Regions from separate parts of the Candidatus Thiodiazotropha sp. CDECU1 genome, predicted to be linked through region 2. Evidence: predicted binding sites of a transcription regulator. Region 2 holds the regulator's gene; each other region holds the start of a gene.
What was found. Region 2 encodes FliA, which starts transcription of late flagellar genes. Its sites were predicted from a motif close to GCTAAAGTTNNNNNNNNNNCNGCCGATA; they were not measured.
Positions count from the first base shown of each region.

Region 1 (5,887 bases), 1.9 Mb from region 2:
GTCGAACAGGTGGTCGACTTCGATGGCCCTGACATCGGCGGCAGTAAACCGCAACACTGGCGACTGATTGTGAATGATACTACCTGCCGCAACGTGATCCTGGCGCCAGGTTTGATGACAGACGCGCTGGCGGTGTATGGGGACTATTTAACCCTCCTGGCAAATCAGCACTACCTGAGCCTGGACGCCATCCCCGCCGAGTATCGGGATGTATGTGACGATGCCATTCATGTCTTCGCCCCCGTCCTGTTATTGCAGAAAGGACTACCGATCCGGGTGTGGGATCAAGATGGTACTCAGGAGAGGTTGCTGGATTACTCCAGCCAGCATAGAGTCAGTTCCAATCTATTTCGTTTGCCCGAGGACTATGAGCAAGTGCCGATGAGCGGCGTGCGTTGACTGGTTTTGCCTGGGTCAGCTCAGGGATTGCCGCTAGGCGAATATCTCTCTGCTGAAACCGTCGGCGGTGACGCAAAGCATCTCACCGTGATCCTGGTGCCATTCCGCCAATACATGCCGGTAATGGCGCTGGCCCGCGAGCTCGATGACATGGTCCGCAGGACGATGGGTATGGCCATGGATCAGACGTTGCGTCTGATATTCCACGAAATAGGACGCCACAGTCTCCTGATTGACATCCATGATCGATTCCGGTTTCAGTGATTTGGCCTCGCCACTCTTGGCCCGGTAGCTGTTTGCCAGGGTCAATCGCTGTTGAATCGATTGGCTGAGCAGGCGCTTGATATTCTCCGGATCACGTATTTCCCGGCGAAATTCCATATAGGCCTGATCGTCGGTACACAACAGATCGCCGTGCATCAGCAGGGTTGGACTGCCGTACAGATCCACCAGGGTAGGATCCTGCAACAGGGTGGCCCCGGTATCCCTGCAAAAGTCATCCCCAATGAGAAAATCCCTATTGCCGTGCATCAACCACAACCGGGTGCCGGATTGGCTGAGTCGTCGCATAGCCTGCTTTATGCTTGGAATCGGTGGTGCTTCATAGTCATCCCCCACCCAGGCATCGAACAGGTCACCCAGGATATAGAGATGGTCCGCCTTTGGGGCCCGGTCTGTGAGGAAACGAAGGAATAGCTGCACCTGATCCATCCGCTCGATGGATAGGTGCAGATCAGATATAAACAGCTGTTGGGTCACTCAGAGATTTCAGCCTTCTCGATCACAATATCCTCCACCGGCACATCCTGGTGTCCTGCCTGGGTGGTGGTGGCTGTCCCTTTGATCTGGTTGATCACGTCCATACCGCTGGTGACCTTGCCGAAAACGCAGTAGCCCCAGCCATCCTGACCCGGATGGTCAAGGAATTTGTTATTCGCCACATTGATGAAAAATTGCGCAGTGGCGGAATGGGGTTCCATGGTTCGCGCCATGGCAATGGTGCCAATCTCATTTGACAGGCCGTTCTTGGCCTCATTCTCAATCGGCTCACCGGTCTGTTTCTGGATCATGCCGGGCAGAAAGCCACCTCCCTGGATCATGAAATTATCGATGACCCGATGAAAGATTGTGCCGTCGAAAAAGCCATCCTGTACATATTGTTTGAAGTTGTCACAGGTTTTCGGGGCATTGGCCTCGTCCAGTTCAATGACGATGGGGCCGAGATTTGTTGTCAATGTGATCATGAAATATCCTGTTTGCAGTAGCTTGAGTGTAAAATGGTTTACTCGAGAACAGTGACCTTCTCGATGATGATGGGAGACTTGGGAACATTGCGCATACCTCCGGTAACTCCGATAGGTTGCTTGGCGATAGTGTCTACAATCTCCATGCCCTTGGTGACTTCACCAAATACAGCATAACCCCAGCCGTCCTGCCCGGGATAATCGAGAAAGCCATTGTCTTTATGGTTGATAAAGAATTGGGCTGTCGCGGAATGGGGTGCGGAGGTTCGCGCCATGGCAATGGTGCCGCGCCTGTTTTTCAAGCCGTTGTTTGCTTCATTTTCCACCGGGTCCCGGGTCTGCTTCTTATCCATGGATTCGGTGAAACCTCCGCCCTGGATCATGAAGTCTTTGATGACGCGGTGGAAGATTGTGCCGTTGTAGAAGCCATCCCGGGCATATTGGACGAAGTTCTCGACGGTTTTTGGCGCCTTCTCCTTGTTTAGTGACACTTCGATTTCGCCCATCGATGTCTTCATCAATACCTGTACCTGGTCAGCCCAAGCGTTGACGGATAAAAAGGCCATTAACAACAGGCATGGGAGTAGGGTAAGTGGTGTTTTTTTCATGGAATCCTCATGGTTAGCACTTTCCAGTCGGTGCATCATAACGGTTCGCTGGCGGCTTAAAAAGGGGGGATGGGTCTATTTGCAGTACCGGTCAGGGGGTTACTACAGGAAATAAAAAAGCCATGCGCGCCGGCATGGCTTTTTAGGTGCTGAGTAAGGAGGTATATGAGGTCAGTTGTTTTCGGCCCCCTGAGCAATCCAGTTTTCGATCACGGCGATCTCCACCTCACTTAACGCCTCCTTGCCATGGGGCATGCGAATCGACGGATCGACCTTGCCGGCAACCAGGCGGTAAAACGAGCTGGAGAGCGGATCGCCGGCCACCACCACGGGGCCAAACTTGGTGCCTTTCATCAGGCTTGCATAGCTCGCGGTGATAAAACCGCTGGCTTCTGCTCCTGCCCCCCCGGATAGATGACATTCTGTGCAATATTTGTCGACCAACGGTTTGACCTCTGACTTGAAACTTACCGGCGCCGGCCCGGCACTGCAGCCCACCAAAAGGGAGGCGCAGAGTGTCGATGAAAGTAAGAGAGTCGTGCTACTAGACATTGAAGAGCTCCTTAATGAATCTATTTATAGGATTGACTGTTTTAACCCGCACAGTAATCCACTTGGTATGTCCAACCTAAAGTACTGCTTCCATTATAAGGAAGAATAATTTTGCCTGCATACCCCTGATATGCAGAAGGGTCCATCGGGGCAAAGACGACGCCTATTTAAGGGTCATTACCCAGCTAACTACACCCTTTATATCATCTAGACTCGCCTGGCTAGGTGGCATGGCGACACTACCCCAAACCAGGGGTTCACCGGGTGTGCTTCCTGCTTTTACTTTCGCTGCGAGTCGGTCAACAGCACCAGCTTCACTGCTGTATTTAGCAGCGACTTCCTTGAAGGCCGGTCCAACCAGCTTCGCATCGGCTTTATGGCAGCCAAGGCAACCCGAGCGCATGGCCAGGGTCTGGTCAGCTATTACGCCATGGGTGAAGAGTGTTGCCAGAATCATTGAAGCAATTGCGATTTTGCGCATCAGAAAACTCCAAAACAGTTTCATACCGGTCATACCGGGTGCAAAAACACCGGTAGCTGACCCTATTTAGTCCACATACACTGTGTCGGGAGACGCCCCGGATTCTTTAGCACTCTCATTGATGACAGGGTGAAGGCCCATATCAAATAGCATGTGGAGCCATTATTGGGTATGAATAGTCTTCTGTTTTACTCTGTTATGCGGATGGCGTAAAAAAATCCGCTATCAATCCTCTAAGTTTCTGTCCCGCCCTGATATTTGCTTGAAAATCAGTAAATTTACTCAAGAGTTTCCATATGTTGCCGAGAAATAGAGACAGATACCCAGTTTGTTTCATTTGAGAGAAGGTTTGACCATGAGTAAGTACATCTCGGTGCAGTGGAAGATTCTGACCCCGATGGCCCTGATTTTTATACTCATCATGTCAGTTGTAACCATCTATTCTGCACACCAGCAAAAGGATCGCTTGCTAAGACTGACGGAGAATCAGATATTTGATGTGCTGCATGGTTACCTCGACAGTATGAATGCCATGATGTTTACCGGGACCATGGGCAACAGGGAGATGTTGAAACAGAAGATCGAAAAACGTGACGGTGTACTGGAAGTGCGCATGCTGCGTGGAGAGGCGGTAAACAAGACGTTTGGCGCAGGATTCGATCATGAGAAGCCCTTGGACGACCTTGATAAGCGTGCCTTGAATGGTGAGCAGATTGTTCAAGTGGAGGAGATCAAAGGGGAGCGGATTGTCACCATTATCGAACCCTTTGCCGCCGTATCCGACCGAAATGGCACCAACTGTTTGACTTGCCATGCGTTGCCGGAAGGGACGATCCTTGGTGCGGGCAGACTGACATTCTCTCTGGGAGAGCGGGATAAGGCGATCGATCACGAGCTGCTGGTCGGCGCCGCGATCAACTTTCTTGTGCTACTGGTCGGACTTTTCATTATCAATATGATCATGCGCAGGGTCGTGATCAAGCCGTTGTATGGTCTACGCAGCACCATGGAGCAGATCGGCGCCGATGCCGATTTACGTCCGCGGGTGACCCTTGGCGCGAATGATGAGTTTCATCAGGTTGGTACCGCCGTCAATACCATGTTGGACAAATTTCAACCGACGATCACCGATCTGGCTCAAACCATGGATGGATTAGCAAACTCCGCCGAACAGCTGGCGACGGTCACGAAGACCACCCGTGATGGGGTGGATCAGCAGGAAAAAGAGACCACCCAACTGACGGTAGCTATCGGTGAACTCAGCCTGGCGGCTGAAGAGGTGGCGAAAAATGCGGCCGGCGCGGAACATGCGGCGGTTGAGGCGAGATCCAATGCGGGAGACGGCAGCGATGTGGTGGCCCAAGTATCCGACTCCATCAAACGTCTGGCCAAGCGGGTCGACGATGCCGCTGTGGTTGTGCGCCAACTGGCTGAGGGTACGCAAAGCATCGGCCAGGTTTCTGAGTCGATCACCGCGATCGCCGAACAGACCAATCTACTTGCCCTGAACGCGGCTATCGAGGCGGCGCGGGCCGGTGAGCAGGGTCGCGGTTTCGCCGTGGTGGCTGACGAGGTACGCAACCTGGCGCAACGCACCCAGGAAGCGACCCATGAGATTCAGGATATCATCGAGCAGTTGGTATCGGCCTCCAACCAGGCGGTTAAGGTAATGGATGGCAGTAAGAAAGAGGCTGACCAAAGCGTTACCGACTCCAACCGAGCGGGCGATGCCTTGGCGCAGATTGCCAACGCGGTGGAGTCTATCAGTGAGATGAATTCCCTGATCGCCACCGCAGCCTCAGAACAAACCTCCGTGGCCAGTGAAATCAACAAGAACATCATTGCCATCAATGAGGTATCCCACCAGACAGCCGAGGGGACCTGCCGCACACTTAAAGAGAGTGAAGAGGTCGCCCAGATCTCTGCTCAGCTGGATCAGATGGTCAATCAGTTCAAGGTTTGATGGGGTAGAATCGGGACCGCCCGGCGAAAGCCGGGTCAGGTCTCCCGATGATAGATACTACGTAATAATTCCCGACGTGATATCGGCGACTCCTGGTTCTCTTCTCCGCTGTCTAATGTCTGTTCGGCAACGGCAAAACCGTCGACGTCGATATCGGCCTCTTCCTCTCCGCGCAATATTCGCCCGAGCAGCTCTTCGTCATAGGGATCTTCGTCCGGCTGTTCGACCTCGACCATCAAGGTCTGCATAAAACTTCTCGCAGCCGCCTCTGCATGCTCCTGATCGACGAACTCATGCATGGGGGAGTAGAGGGAATGGGTCTGACAGCAACCGATACCGTCAATCTCGTTGACCATGAACTTGTATTGGTTGGCGGGAAAACGGTGGGGCTGTTTGTGCCCCAGTGCCATATCGCTCCAGTCCTCGTCTTCGCCAGGAAACATCATCAAATTCATCATCCAGGGGGTGATGATGACGCCGACAACACGTCCCTCAAATTCCTGGAAACCTACGCTCTTCACCTTCAGCATGGGATTGAGCAGGGGGATTCCCTGCATCTGTTCCTGCTCGATGCGCAGGAAAACATCTTCGATCTGTTGGGTTAGTGCTTTCAGGTCAGTCATATCGGTGCTCATTGTGG
Region 1 covers NZ_OY734020.1:825,382-831,268, forward strand. The annotation lists gene R2K28_RS03780 (hypothetical protein) at 1-399, shown strand, start outside; gene R2K28_RS03785 (UDP-2,3-diacylglucosamine diphosphatase) at 433-1,158, opposite strand; gene R2K28_RS03790 (peptidylprolyl isomerase) at 1,155-1,643, opposite strand; gene R2K28_RS03795 (peptidylprolyl isomerase) at 1,682-2,251, opposite strand; gene R2K28_RS03800 (c-type cytochrome domain-containing protein) at 2,423-2,803, opposite strand; gene R2K28_RS03805 (c-type cytochrome) at 2,967-3,284, opposite strand; gene R2K28_RS03810 (methyl-accepting chemotaxis protein) at 3,640-5,247, shown strand; gene hybE ([NiFe]-hydrogenase assembly chaperone HybE) at 5,283-5,870, opposite strand.
Region 1: a site for FliA is predicted at 3,565-3,592, ahead of R2K28_RS03810 (methyl-accepting chemotaxis protein). Genes of this name have one in related genera too.

Region 2 (5,887 bases):
AATTTGCCTTCGCCATGGATCTCGTCAAGTAAGGCCTCGAACTCATCCTCGGAAATATCATCAGAGGCTGCAGGTTTCTTAGCCTTATCTTCTGCCTTGGGTTTACCCGTGAATTTACCCTTGCCGTGCAGTTCATCCAGCAGGTTTTCAAATTCATCCTCGGATATATTGTCATCCTTGCCGGCTTGGGCAGGTTCTTGAATCGCATCCAGCAAGGACTCGAATTCGTTATCGCTTATATCATCCGATGAAGACGGCACACTCTCCGCTGATGTCTCTGCCTCCGCCTCTGCCTCAACCGCCACCGCTGTATCTGTTTCCTCCACTGCTTCATCATCAGCCGACTCCTCTGCAGCGGCCTCTTCTTCCTCTTCCTCTTCCTCTTCTCCTTCCGGCACGGCAAATTTATTCAGTCGCTCGATCAGTTCCGGATCCGCATGTTCCGGCATAATACCTTCGCGTACCTGCTCGAACATGGCATTCACAATATCCAGCACCTCAAGTACAGAATCCATGAGATCCGGACCCACACTACGCTGTCCCTGGCGCAGTATATTGAAGACATCCTCGGCCCGATGGCAGACTTCCACCAAGGGATCTATGGATAGGAATCCCGCACCGCCCTTAATCGTGTGAAAACCGCGAAATACGGCATTTAGCAGATCGAAATCATCAGGTTGCTGCTCCAGGTCCACAAGCTGTTCACTCAACAGCTCTAGTATCTCTCCAGCCTCGACCAAAAAATCCTGAAGGATTTCGTCGTTGACATCGATGCTCATCTAATGCTCCCGGTGGATCACCGAACTTTACCGAATGTTGTTGAAATCTATATCGGTCCTAACCTGAATAACTAAAACCCCAGGCTGGAGAGCAGATCGTCCACATCGTCCTGGTTTGTCACTTGTTCGCCCTGATCCAGACCTGGAATAGCCGGTCCCGCAAGCACTTCAGCTTGGTCTTTATTCTGTTCGGGATCTTCCAGCTTGCTACCGGTGATACGCACCAGCATGACCAGTTTCTCCTCCACATCATGAACAAGGGTGATGACCTTGCGAATAATTTGGCCGGTAAGATCCTGAAAATCCTGAGCCATTAGCACTTCAGACAGGTTTTTGTGCAATTCACCGGCATCACTCTGCGTACTCTTTAGGAAACTTGAAAGTGAACTGCTCAGCTCCTTGAAATCCTCTTTGTTGAGTAATTGGGAACGTAGGTTCTCCCACTGCTCAGCAAGTTCAGCAGATCCCTGTTCAATCTTCTCGATCAGAGGAATACTATGCTCGACAGCAGTGAGCGTCCGATTCGCGGATTGCTCGGTCATGGTAATGACATAGGTGAGCCGCTCCTTGGCATCCGGAATCTCCACATTGGTCATATCGGAGATTCGGGCATCAAGGAGAAAACCGTTGATGGCTTCATGCAGTTCACGGGTCAGGCGACCCACCTCTTGGAACAGGTCGTCGTTTTTCTTTGCTTGTGTCAGATTACCTATCAATCGCTCGGATTCCGCATCATCACCGGCTTCCAAGCTGATAACGAGGGACTTTGCAATCTCTAATCGTTGTTGGTTGTCTTGTTGTCCCATTTTTTACTCCAGACACAGCCTCAATTTAACCCACGCGTTCGAAGATCTTGTTGATCTTTTCTTCCAAGGTCGTGGCAGTGAAAGGTTTAACGACATAGCCGTTTACACCTGCTTGTGCCGCCTCGATGATCTGTTCGCGTTTAGATTCCGCTGTTACCATCAATACCGGCAATGCGGCCAACTTATCATCCGCCCTGACCGCTTTCAGCAGATCGATACCTGTCATTCCCGGCATGTTCCAGTCTGAGACAAGAAAATCGAAATTCCCACTCTGTAGCATGGGTAGTGCCGTGAGACCATCATCCGCCTCCTGGGTGTTGTTAAACCCAAGATCACGCAATAGATTCTTGATAATACGCCGCATGGTGGAAAAGTCGTCCACAATGAGGATCTTCATATTCTTGTCCAATGCTACCTCCATCCTGTTAGTGCTGACGTCCCGTCAACGAATCACAGGCCAACCATTACTCTTCGTCGTGTACCAATGAAAGCCAATCTGTCAGTCGTGACCGCAAACGCAGTGTCGCCTGACTGTGTATTTGACAAACCCTAGACTCACTCACACCCAGTACATGCCCGATTTCACGAAGATTCATCTCATCATCGTAATACATGGCAATAACCAGCCGCTCACGATCGGGCAAGCCAGCAATCGCATCCGCCAATGCCTTCTTGAAGGCGTCTTTCTGCAATCCATCGAATGGTGTATCTGCAGATCCTTCCCTGGCAACCGGGAAGCCATCACTCACTGCGGTCAACTCATCCAGACTGAAAATTCGACAACCCGTTGAATCCCTGAGGATTTGATGGTACTCCTCAAGGCTCATATCCAAGGCATCGGCCACCTCTACATCACGCGCATCTCTGCCCTCGTGGTTCTCGATTTCCCGCATCGCTTCAGCAACCATGCGCGCCTTGCGATGAACAGAGCGCGGTGTCCAGTCACTGCGTCGAATTTCATCCAGCATTGCACCGCGTATGCGGATACCCGCATAGGTCTCAAAACTGGCACCCTGTGTGGGGTCGTAGTTTCTGCTCGCCTCGAGCAGGCCCAACATCCCCGCTTGAATCAGATCATCCGCCTGAACATTCGGTGGCAACCGGTTCATCAGGTGATAAGCGATCCTTTTCACCAGTCCGGCATGTTGATCCACCAGATCATCATAGTTCTGTTGTTGCTGCATGGCGGTGTATGTCGCTAAGCCGCTCACCGTCATACCTCCCCGTATTGGCTAGAAAATTGGATCAATCGTTCGACGAAAAACTGTAAATCGCCACTGACACCCGAGGGTACAGGCCAGTTATCGGCCTTTTTGGCCAAATTCTTGAATGCCTGTGCTACTCGTGAACGTGGATAGGCCTCTACAACCGGTTTTTGGCTTCGCACCGCTTTGCGGAGTTGTTCGTCATAAGGAATGCTGCCCATGTAGTTCAGCATAACGTCCAGGTATTGATCGGTTACCCGGCACATTTTATTGTAAAGATCACGCCCCTCTTGCACACTCTTTACCATATTAGCCAAGATTCGGAAACGACTAATTCCGTGCTCACGGTTGAGCAGCTTGATAATGGCATAAGCGTCCGTGATGGAGGCGGGTTCATCACATACCACAACAATCTGTTCCTGCGCTGCACGACTGAAACTGATCACCAGATCGGAAATGCCGGCAGCCGTGTCGATCAGCAAAACGTCCACATCGTTGGCAACTTCGCTGAAGGCTTGGATTAAACCGGCATTTTCGGCAGGGGTCATCTCAGCCATGTGCTGGATTCCGGAAGCACCAGGGACAACCCTCATTCCCTTGGGCCCGGTGACCAAAACATCCTCCAGTGAGCATTCACCCTGCATCACATGGGACAGATTACGCTCTGCGTGCAAACCGAGGAGTACGTCCAGATTTGCCAATCCCAAATCGGCGTCGAGCAGCATTACCCGGCGACCGAGTTCGGCGAAGGCGACCCCCAGATTGGCAGAAATACTGGTCTTGCCCACACCACCCTTACCACCGGTGACAGCAATCACCCTCACCGGTTCCGGGTTAATCATCCTGCGCAACCCTGTTGCCTGATCTTCGATCTGTTCAGACATGTGCATGTTCATTCATTCCCCCGAAAGCCATCGCCAGATACTCCTCATCTGGACTGCCACCCATAAGTTCGGATAGCTCCACTGCATGCTTCATCAACCTATCCGCATAGGCGTTGTGTATATCCTCCGGTACCCGCTGACCATCGGTAACGAAGGCCAACGGCAGTTTTGCTTCGAGAACAGCTGAAAGCACGCCCCCGAGGGAAGCTGCCTCGTCCATCTTGGTCAAGACAACACCAATCGGACTGACGATATCAAATGCTCGAATGGCATGACTCAAGGCTGACCGCTGGGTGGTTGCAGAGAGCGTAAGCAGTGATTTCACGGGGTGGTTTCCTTTGCTCAATAGTGCCAGGCGTTCCGTCAGCTGGAGATCTCTCTGCCCCATACCGGCGGTATCGATCAAGACCAAACGCTTATCCGCAAAGGCGTGCAGGGCGTTGTTCAGCTCTTCCGGAGTGGTGACGCTGCGAACCGGCACATCCAGGATGCGGCCATAGTTTTGTAACTGCTCCTGGGCACCAATCCGGTAACTGTCGGCCGATATCAATGCGAGATGGCGGTTACCGTGACGCAGGCAGAATCGGGCGGCCAACTTGGCAATGGTGGTGGTTTTGCCGACACCGGTCGGCCCCACCAGGGCAAGGATGCCGCCCTCATCAAGGAGATCCTGCTTTACGGCTGGTATTTCAGCACCGAGCTGGGTCAGGGCCTGGCGCCATGCCTGTTCGGGTGTCTCGGCGTCCTCGACACGATAGGCCAACTCCTTACAGTGACCCGCATCCAGACCCAATGCCATCAGGCGGCGGATTAAATCCTGTGTCTGGGGGCGACGATGTCCAAGATCACGCCATGTCAGCTCAGAGAGTTCGTTCTCCATCATACGACGCAGTGCCTGCATCTCACGCCGCATCTCCTTCAATACCGGATCCTGACTCCATTCGACTCGAGGCTGTTCCTGCCTCTGAGCCGGCTTGGAATCACGGTAGTCTTGCTTGGGCTTTTCAGACTGATCTGAAACGGTGTTGTTCAGGTAAGCTGATCTGGCTGCGCTTGAGAGGCTGGCACTGTCATCGGTCAATGTTCGAGGATCAGATTCGATGCTTGTTGGCTGAGTTGTGTCGAATGCGGATTCGTCGTAGTCCACGGCGGCCACCAACTCAATCCCGCCCTGCACGTTCTTGTTGGAGAGAATGACTGCGTCTGCACCCAGCGCCTCACGCACCTGGCGTAGGGCCTGCCGCATATCAGAGGCAAAAAAACGTCTTATCTTCATAGTCCGCATTCCCCGGCGATTGCCCTGCATTGAGCTTGCGCCATTCAACCTGCCAATCCACTCTCCGGCTCTGTTTCCACGCCACCGGTCCTTGCCGGCTGTCGTAGAGGCCATTCACTCCCACTGAGGGTTTATTACTATGTTTGCAAAAACTGTTCCAATCATGAATAGATCGGAATTAATTATTTATTTTCTTTTAATACAATAGGTTGGAAGATCCGATGCGAACATGTCGGAGCTCCGTCAGGGCTGTTTAAGACGCCAGTCAATTGACTCCCCAGGACTACTCCGCCAAGGTTTCGGCACTGATTTGATTGATAATCATGCCTGACACAGAAAATTGACATGCTGGTCGAAGAGAACTTCAGCTGAGATCGCTAGAGGGGAGTTTTACCTGGCGTCAGCAATTGCCTGGGTGATCGTTTTGACCTCTGTACCCTTGCGATAGAGATCGAGTGATATGACTTTTTCCGGCCACAGGTGTTTGATCTCGAATTGAGCCCCTGCAGACTCCAGGGTGTAGGTGAGCGCCTCCGCGTGCTCCCGACTCACCAGTTGAAACTCACATGCTTCCCGCTTAAGCAGTGATTCAGCTGTGCAATTCAGTGCTCTACCCCTCAAATAGGTGCAGTGGTAGAGCCTTTGGCAATAATCAATCTGTGACCAGCTCTCATTTTGCAGCCATGCAGATTCGGCTGACCACCCTTTTATAACTAACATGACCATTTGTTTTAATCCTTACCGAGGTCAATCAAGCGCAACCTGTTGAGACCCATCTCAACACTAATCCTGTGGTTACTATCTCATATTCGGTACTGGGGTGTGTAGTATCAGTCCTCATTTCCCCCATTACCGATGGTTGTGATCACCTTGATCTGACGATTGTCGGGTATCTCGTTGTAGGAGAGGATATGCATACTCGGGGCAGCATGTTTAG
Region 2 covers NZ_OY734020.1:2,725,411-2,731,297, forward strand. The annotation lists gene R2K28_RS12415 (chemotaxis protein CheA) at 1-779, opposite strand, end outside; gene R2K28_RS12420 (protein phosphatase CheZ) at 851-1,585, opposite strand; gene cheY (chemotaxis response regulator CheY) at 1,611-1,982, opposite strand; gene R2K28_RS12430 (RNA polymerase sigma factor FliA) at 2,050-2,796, opposite strand; gene R2K28_RS12435 (MinD/ParA family ATP-binding protein) at 2,799-3,680, opposite strand; gene flhF (flagellar biosynthesis protein FlhF) at 3,667-4,950, opposite strand; gene R2K28_RS12445 (hypothetical protein) at 5,341-5,670, opposite strand; gene flhA (flagellar biosynthesis protein FlhA) at 5,781-5,887, opposite strand, start outside.

Region 3 (5,887 bases), 1.7 Mb from region 2:
ACCACTCGAACAGGCAGCTGACCAGATACGTATCGAACCGCCTCGTTGCTGATTCAGATCAGGCAGAATGGTCTCTTTCAACAAAATGTAGTGGCCAATATCCCGAAACCAGAAGGTTTCATTGGTGGTCATGGCATCGATGACCTTCACCTTCAGGCGTGTATGGGCTGGTGATCGAATCAGATCCATCAAGGCGCCCAGAGAATCGACCTGCGCCTCTTTTATTATACTATTCAATCTACTGGAGACCAGATACTCCTTTCCGCTACCCAGCAAAATTCCACATGCCTGCTGGAGAAAAGACTTGAACGACTCATACTCCGCCGGTGATATGCTGGCTGACCGATGATACATTTTTTTATTTCTAGCTTATTTATTCAGGTAAAACAGTTAGGCCAAGCACTTTATACGCTCGGTGACGCGGCTGACCAATTCATCCGGCATGAACTTGGCGAGAAAATGATCGGCGCCTACTTTTTTCACCATGCTCTCATTGAATACGCCACTCAATGAAGAGTGCAGGATGACATACAGATCTGACAGTTTGGGATTGTCCCGTATCGCCGTCACCAGCGAGTAGCCGTCCATTTGCGGCATTTCAATATCGGAAATTACCATTGCCAACCAATCATTTAAGTTACCCTCTTCCGACCACTTAAGAAGCAGATTCAGCGCCTCGCTGCCATCTTTCGCCAGCACCGCCTCTATGCCTATCTCATTCAAGACCTTTTTGATCTGATTGCGTGCCACCATTGAGTCGTCAACCACCAGAATCTTCAACTTGCTCAGATCTGCACCTGTCTCCTCCACAGGCTGAGTCAAATCCTCATCGATACCCAACACTTCACTGAGTACCTTCTCCACATCGATGATTTCAACCAGCATATCATCGATTTCGGTGACTGCAGTCATATAACTGCTGCGTCCCAATCCCTTAGGTGGGGGCAGAATATCCTCCCAGTGAGTGTTGACAATACGTTCGACACTGCCAACCAGAAAGGCGAGCTGTCGACGATTGTATTCGGTAATGATGATGAAATAGTCCGTTGCTTTCTCCATCCTTGGGCCGCCTATGGCGTTACTCAGATCCATCACCGGTATATTGTTGCCCCTGAGAGAGGCGACACCACGAATAACCGGGTTGGAACCAGGTAATTCTGTGAGATGAGGACACTGTACGACCTCTTTCACTTTAAACACATTAATGCCGAAGACCTGGCGTCCCTGCAACCGAAAAAGCAACAATTCCAATCGGTTCTGTCCGGCTAGTTTGGTTCGTAAATCGACATTGTCCAAGACGCCAGCCATGGTTTTTCCACCCCGTAGTTCGAGAAGTTCATTACATAGAGTATGGCGGCTTTAACGGAGTGACCTTTAGTGCTGCGAGCCATAGTCCGATTTACACTGCCAAATATCACGGCATGGTGATTGCATATAATTTAAGCAATCAATCGAGAGACCAAGATCATGCTACGGAAAAAAGTGATAATTGAGACACTGCTGGCAATGCTCCTGTTCACGGCCACAGCAATCAGTCACGGGGCGAATGGGCTCCATCAGTCCCATGACTCAATCGCCGATGCGGTCAAGGAGTATCTGCTGCAAAGCGTGGCGAAGCAGAACAGCCATGCAAAGATTGTCATTACACCCCTGGATCACCGCCTCAAACTGAGCCAATGCGATAGCCCATTGCAGACCTTCAGTCCACCCGGCGGGAGTAAAATGGGGCGTACCTCGGTGGGTGTTCGCTGCGAGAGCCCGGCACCCTGGTCGCTGTATGTCTCCGCCAAGGTCGGTCTCGAATTACCGGTGGTGATCGCGACCCGGGATCTGGCCAGAGGCCAGGCAATCACCAAAGCCGACGTGAAACTGGAAATTTCAGATACCACTCACCTGCTTAGAGGTTATTATGAATCCGTCGATGAGATCGTCGGCCGGACGCTGAAGCGCACACTCCGCAGGGGCAAGGTCGTTACACCTTCATTGCTGGTGGTGCAAAAGACCGTCGCACGGGGTGAACAGGTCACCATACTGGCGGCCGCGGGCAGCATCGAAGTGCGCATGCAGGGCAAGGCGATGAAAAACGGTAATCCGGGCGACTTGATACCGGTGATGAATGTAAAATCGAAGAAAAAGCTGCAAGCACGAGTCATCTCGGAAGGGCTGGTAAGGGTGGACTGAACACAATTTGAGGCTGATTCCCGGGGAATCTAACTCTCGAGTAAGGGAGTCAGCAACTAAAGTAACAGTGCCGGAAGTCGATATTTAGAGTAAGCGACAAGTAAACGAGGATAAGCCATGGCGGTTGAAATCAATAGTCTCTCCAGCAGTAATCTGAAGGGTACGGGAGACAGTGGTCTGGTGACACGCTCTGGCTTGCCGGGAGGCAAACGTTCCGCCACATCCACAACCTCCCGTAAGGATCGGTTTGATATGACCGGTTCTGCCGGCAAGCTGTTGGAATTGGAGGCACGCATCGCCGCAATGCCCATCGTCGATGCGCAGAAGGTGGAGGCTGTGCAGAAAGCCCTTGCCACCGGTAGCTTCACCATCGATCCGCAGACCGCAGCGGATAAGATGTTGGCAATGGAACTGTCACTGCCCTGACTCCCATGAACTATTCATCCGAGACCGCTGAGGCCTTCGTCAAAATCCTGGATAACGAGATTGAGCAGTCCCAACGGCTGCTCGATCTGCTGCGTGCGGAACATGCCCTGTTGCAAAAGGGATCACCGCAACAGCTACAGGACCAGCTGGAGCAGAAAAAACAACAGCTGACACAGGTGGAAGCCGCTGTGCTTGCACATAACCGGTTCATCGAACAACAGGGACTTGTTGCGGACAAGCAAGGGACAGAAACCTTTATCCAACAATGCAGCGACAATCAGCGGGCGGCCGCCACCTGGCAGCGATTCACCTCCCTGCTGGAGGCGTGCCACAAGCAGAATGAGATCAATGGCGGAGCCGTTCAACTCAATCAGCGCCATGTCACCCAATCACTGGATATCCTGCGTGGCATCAGTCAAAGCGACAAGACCTACGGCGCTTCCGGTGAATCGAAACCCAACACCACCTCAAAGTCATTGGGTAAGGCCTGATCCCGCATTCAGTCGGCATCAGGTAGTTGTACAGAGGTCCCTCAAAACCGGCATAGTCCAGGATATTCACGCTGCAATCGTTCCAGATCCTGGGGTCTATCCAGATCCCAGAGTTGCGCCAACTCCCGCCAATGCCAGCCCAATTCAGAGAACACCTGTCTGGTCGATGCCGCCACATCGCCGCCACCCCAGTTGTGTCCCTCGAAAAGACGTCTGTGGTAGCTATTCAGACCTAGCAGGACATAACCTCCATCCTCGGCTGGCCCCAGCACCGCCTCTTCGCCCTCGCTCAACCAACGCGCGGTCTGCTCTATATGGGGTAGAGCCAATGCAGGACAGTCCACCCCAACCAGTATGATATGGCGATGACGGGTAAGGGCCTGTTGTGTAGCCAGCCCCATCCGCGCTCCCAGATCATCACCTTGCTGCAGGTGGATGGGCAACTCATACTCAGCGGCAAGTTGTTGCCACAGGGGATGCCCACGATCCGGGGTCACCCAGAGTTCCGTCGCATACGGGGTTTGCCTGCAAGTCCAGTCGACCAGGCGTAACAGAAGTCGGATATAGAGCTGGGTCGCCGCCGCCTCGCCAATGGCGGGAATCAGGCGTGTTTTCACTGCACCCACAGCAGGCGTCTTGGCAAAGATCAGGATTGCACACTGCTGCATGACCGGTTCAGCCCGGCACTGCTGGATAGAGCCTGACAAGGAATTTTGGACTGATACCGATCCAATAGGCGAAGCGCAACATCCACATCAGCATAATGGTGCGGATAATCCCCTGTGACTCCCAGCGACGGCTGGAGGTTACCAGGGGGCCAGGCAGACAAACCCCGGAGGTGAGTCGTTTCAGGCGTCGACTTATGGCGATATCCTCCATCAGCGGTTGTTCAGGAAACCCCCCTACCTTTTCAAACAGCTGGCGATGCATAAAGATGCCCTGGTCCCCGGTTGCGATGCCACTGAAACAGGAGCGCCAATTCATCATCCGCTCAATTATCCGGAACAGGGGCTGAGCGCCACTCAGCCTGACATCGAAACGTCCCCACCTCGGTTCGCCGCCGACAGCCTGCAAAATGGCACTCCCCATAGCTTCTCCAACCCTGCTGTCGGCATGCAAGAACCAGTAGATATCCCCGCATGCCTCCATGGCACCACTATTCATCTGGCGCGCCCTTCCCGGAGACACATGCAGCACTCTATCCACATAGGATTGCAAATTCCCAATCAACGCCAGATCACGGCTGCCACCATCAACCAGAATCAACTCATGGCCAGCTCCGCGCAATGGTTGCAGATCCATCAAACAGCGCTCTAAACCCGGCCCCTCATTCAGGCAGGGGATAATAATGCTTATCATCATTGAGTCGTTGTTGTGAAGACCAGACACCACCAAATCCCGGTAAATCGGATTACTCTTTCAATGCGCCCCCACAACTACTACCTTGACCGGCAGTACAGCCGTAGCAATGCTCTGCAACCTGGATCGGCAGGTCTGTCAGATCCGCCTCGAACAGATCTCTCAGGCGAGGTCGCACCCTGTTCTCTATTTTAAGATGGATCTTCAGCATCTGGTTAAAATCACAGTCGTAGAGATAACCACGCCAGTCAACACTCAATAGAGTGCGGCACATGACATTCTCCAGATTGTAGGGTCGATAGGCATCCCGCAGTAGCTGCAGATAGCTGTTGAATTCACCTTTGGATTGCAGATAGCTGCCAAAACGTTGGATCGGCATATTGGTTATGGTCAACAGTTGATTGAAATGAATACCATAACCTTCCAGCAACTGCTTTTTATACTCCGACTCGAGGGGAGCTTGTGACGGTGGCAGGGTGGGACCTATCGGGTTATAGACAAGATTCAGCATCAAGCCACTCTCAGGCATGCCGTAGCCCAGGCGATTCAGTTTGATCAATGCCTCGATACTGCCTGCATAGCTCCCTTTGCCACGTTGTTGGTCTACGTTCTCCTCCAGATAGCAGGGTAAGGAAGCGACGATCTCAACCCGCTGTTGGGCCAGAAAATCGGCCAGATCCTGCTGTCCCTGCTCCAGCAAGATAACCAGGTTGCTGCGATCGATGACATGCACACCCAGCTGCCTTGCCTGTTTTACCAGATAGCGGAAATTGGCGTTCAACTCCGGTGCGCCCCCGGTAAGATCCAGGCGCTTCAGTTTATGTCGTTGCAGGAAGGTCAATACATCATCGGCAGTACGCCTATCCATCTCCTCCTTCCTTTTTGGACCGGCATTGACATGACAGTGGACACAAGAGAGGTTGCAGCGGAATCCGAGATTGACCTGCAGGGTCTCCAGCCTTCCCCGGGTGATGCCAGGAAAAGTGCTGGGCTGAAGGAGGTGGGCCGTATCGATCATGTCTGCTCCCGATTCTTGTTTTCTGAGGTTACCCACATCATACGTGGCTAGAAACAGTTCAGATGCGTTGTGTGATGCCGCACACAAATCCAATCTGACCAAGCATCAGCCAATACTGTATAACTATATGTTATCTAATGACTATTTTAAAAACTACCCGATATATATTCCGCACATTCCATGAACCATTCCAGCAACCCGTACTCTATCCTGGTATGAGGATATTTTAGTTTTTGTTTATTTACTTATGATTGCCATTATCCCAAGGAGTAGTGCAATGTTACCCATACTGTTAGGCCTGGTTCTTGCCATGTTGTTCGGTCTGATGTCATTTTTTGTCTATGGGCTTGAGGGATTAGTCAACTATCCCTGGATCGATGCCGTATTCTGGGGTCTGATTGTCACTGGCGCG
Region 3 covers NZ_OY734020.1:976,871-982,757, reverse strand. The annotation lists gene R2K28_RS04510 (CheR family methyltransferase) at 1-354, opposite strand, end outside; gene R2K28_RS04505 (chemotaxis protein CheV) at 391-1,308, opposite strand; gene flgA (flagellar basal body P-ring formation chaperone FlgA) at 1,468-2,181, shown strand; gene flgM (flagellar biosynthesis anti-sigma factor FlgM) at 2,299-2,607, shown strand; gene R2K28_RS04490 (flagella synthesis protein FlgN) at 2,613-3,098, shown strand; gene R2K28_RS04485 (TIGR04282 family arsenosugar biosynthesis glycosyltransferase) at 3,140-3,766, opposite strand; gene R2K28_RS04480 (TIGR04283 family arsenosugar biosynthesis glycosyltransferase) at 3,774-4,460, opposite strand; gene arsS (arsenosugar biosynthesis radical SAM (seleno)protein ArsS) at 4,510-5,475, opposite strand; gene R2K28_RS04470 (hypothetical protein) at 5,753-5,887, shown strand, end outside.
Region 3: a site for FliA is predicted at 2,237-2,264, ahead of flgM (flagellar biosynthesis anti-sigma factor FlgM). Genes of this name have one in related genera too.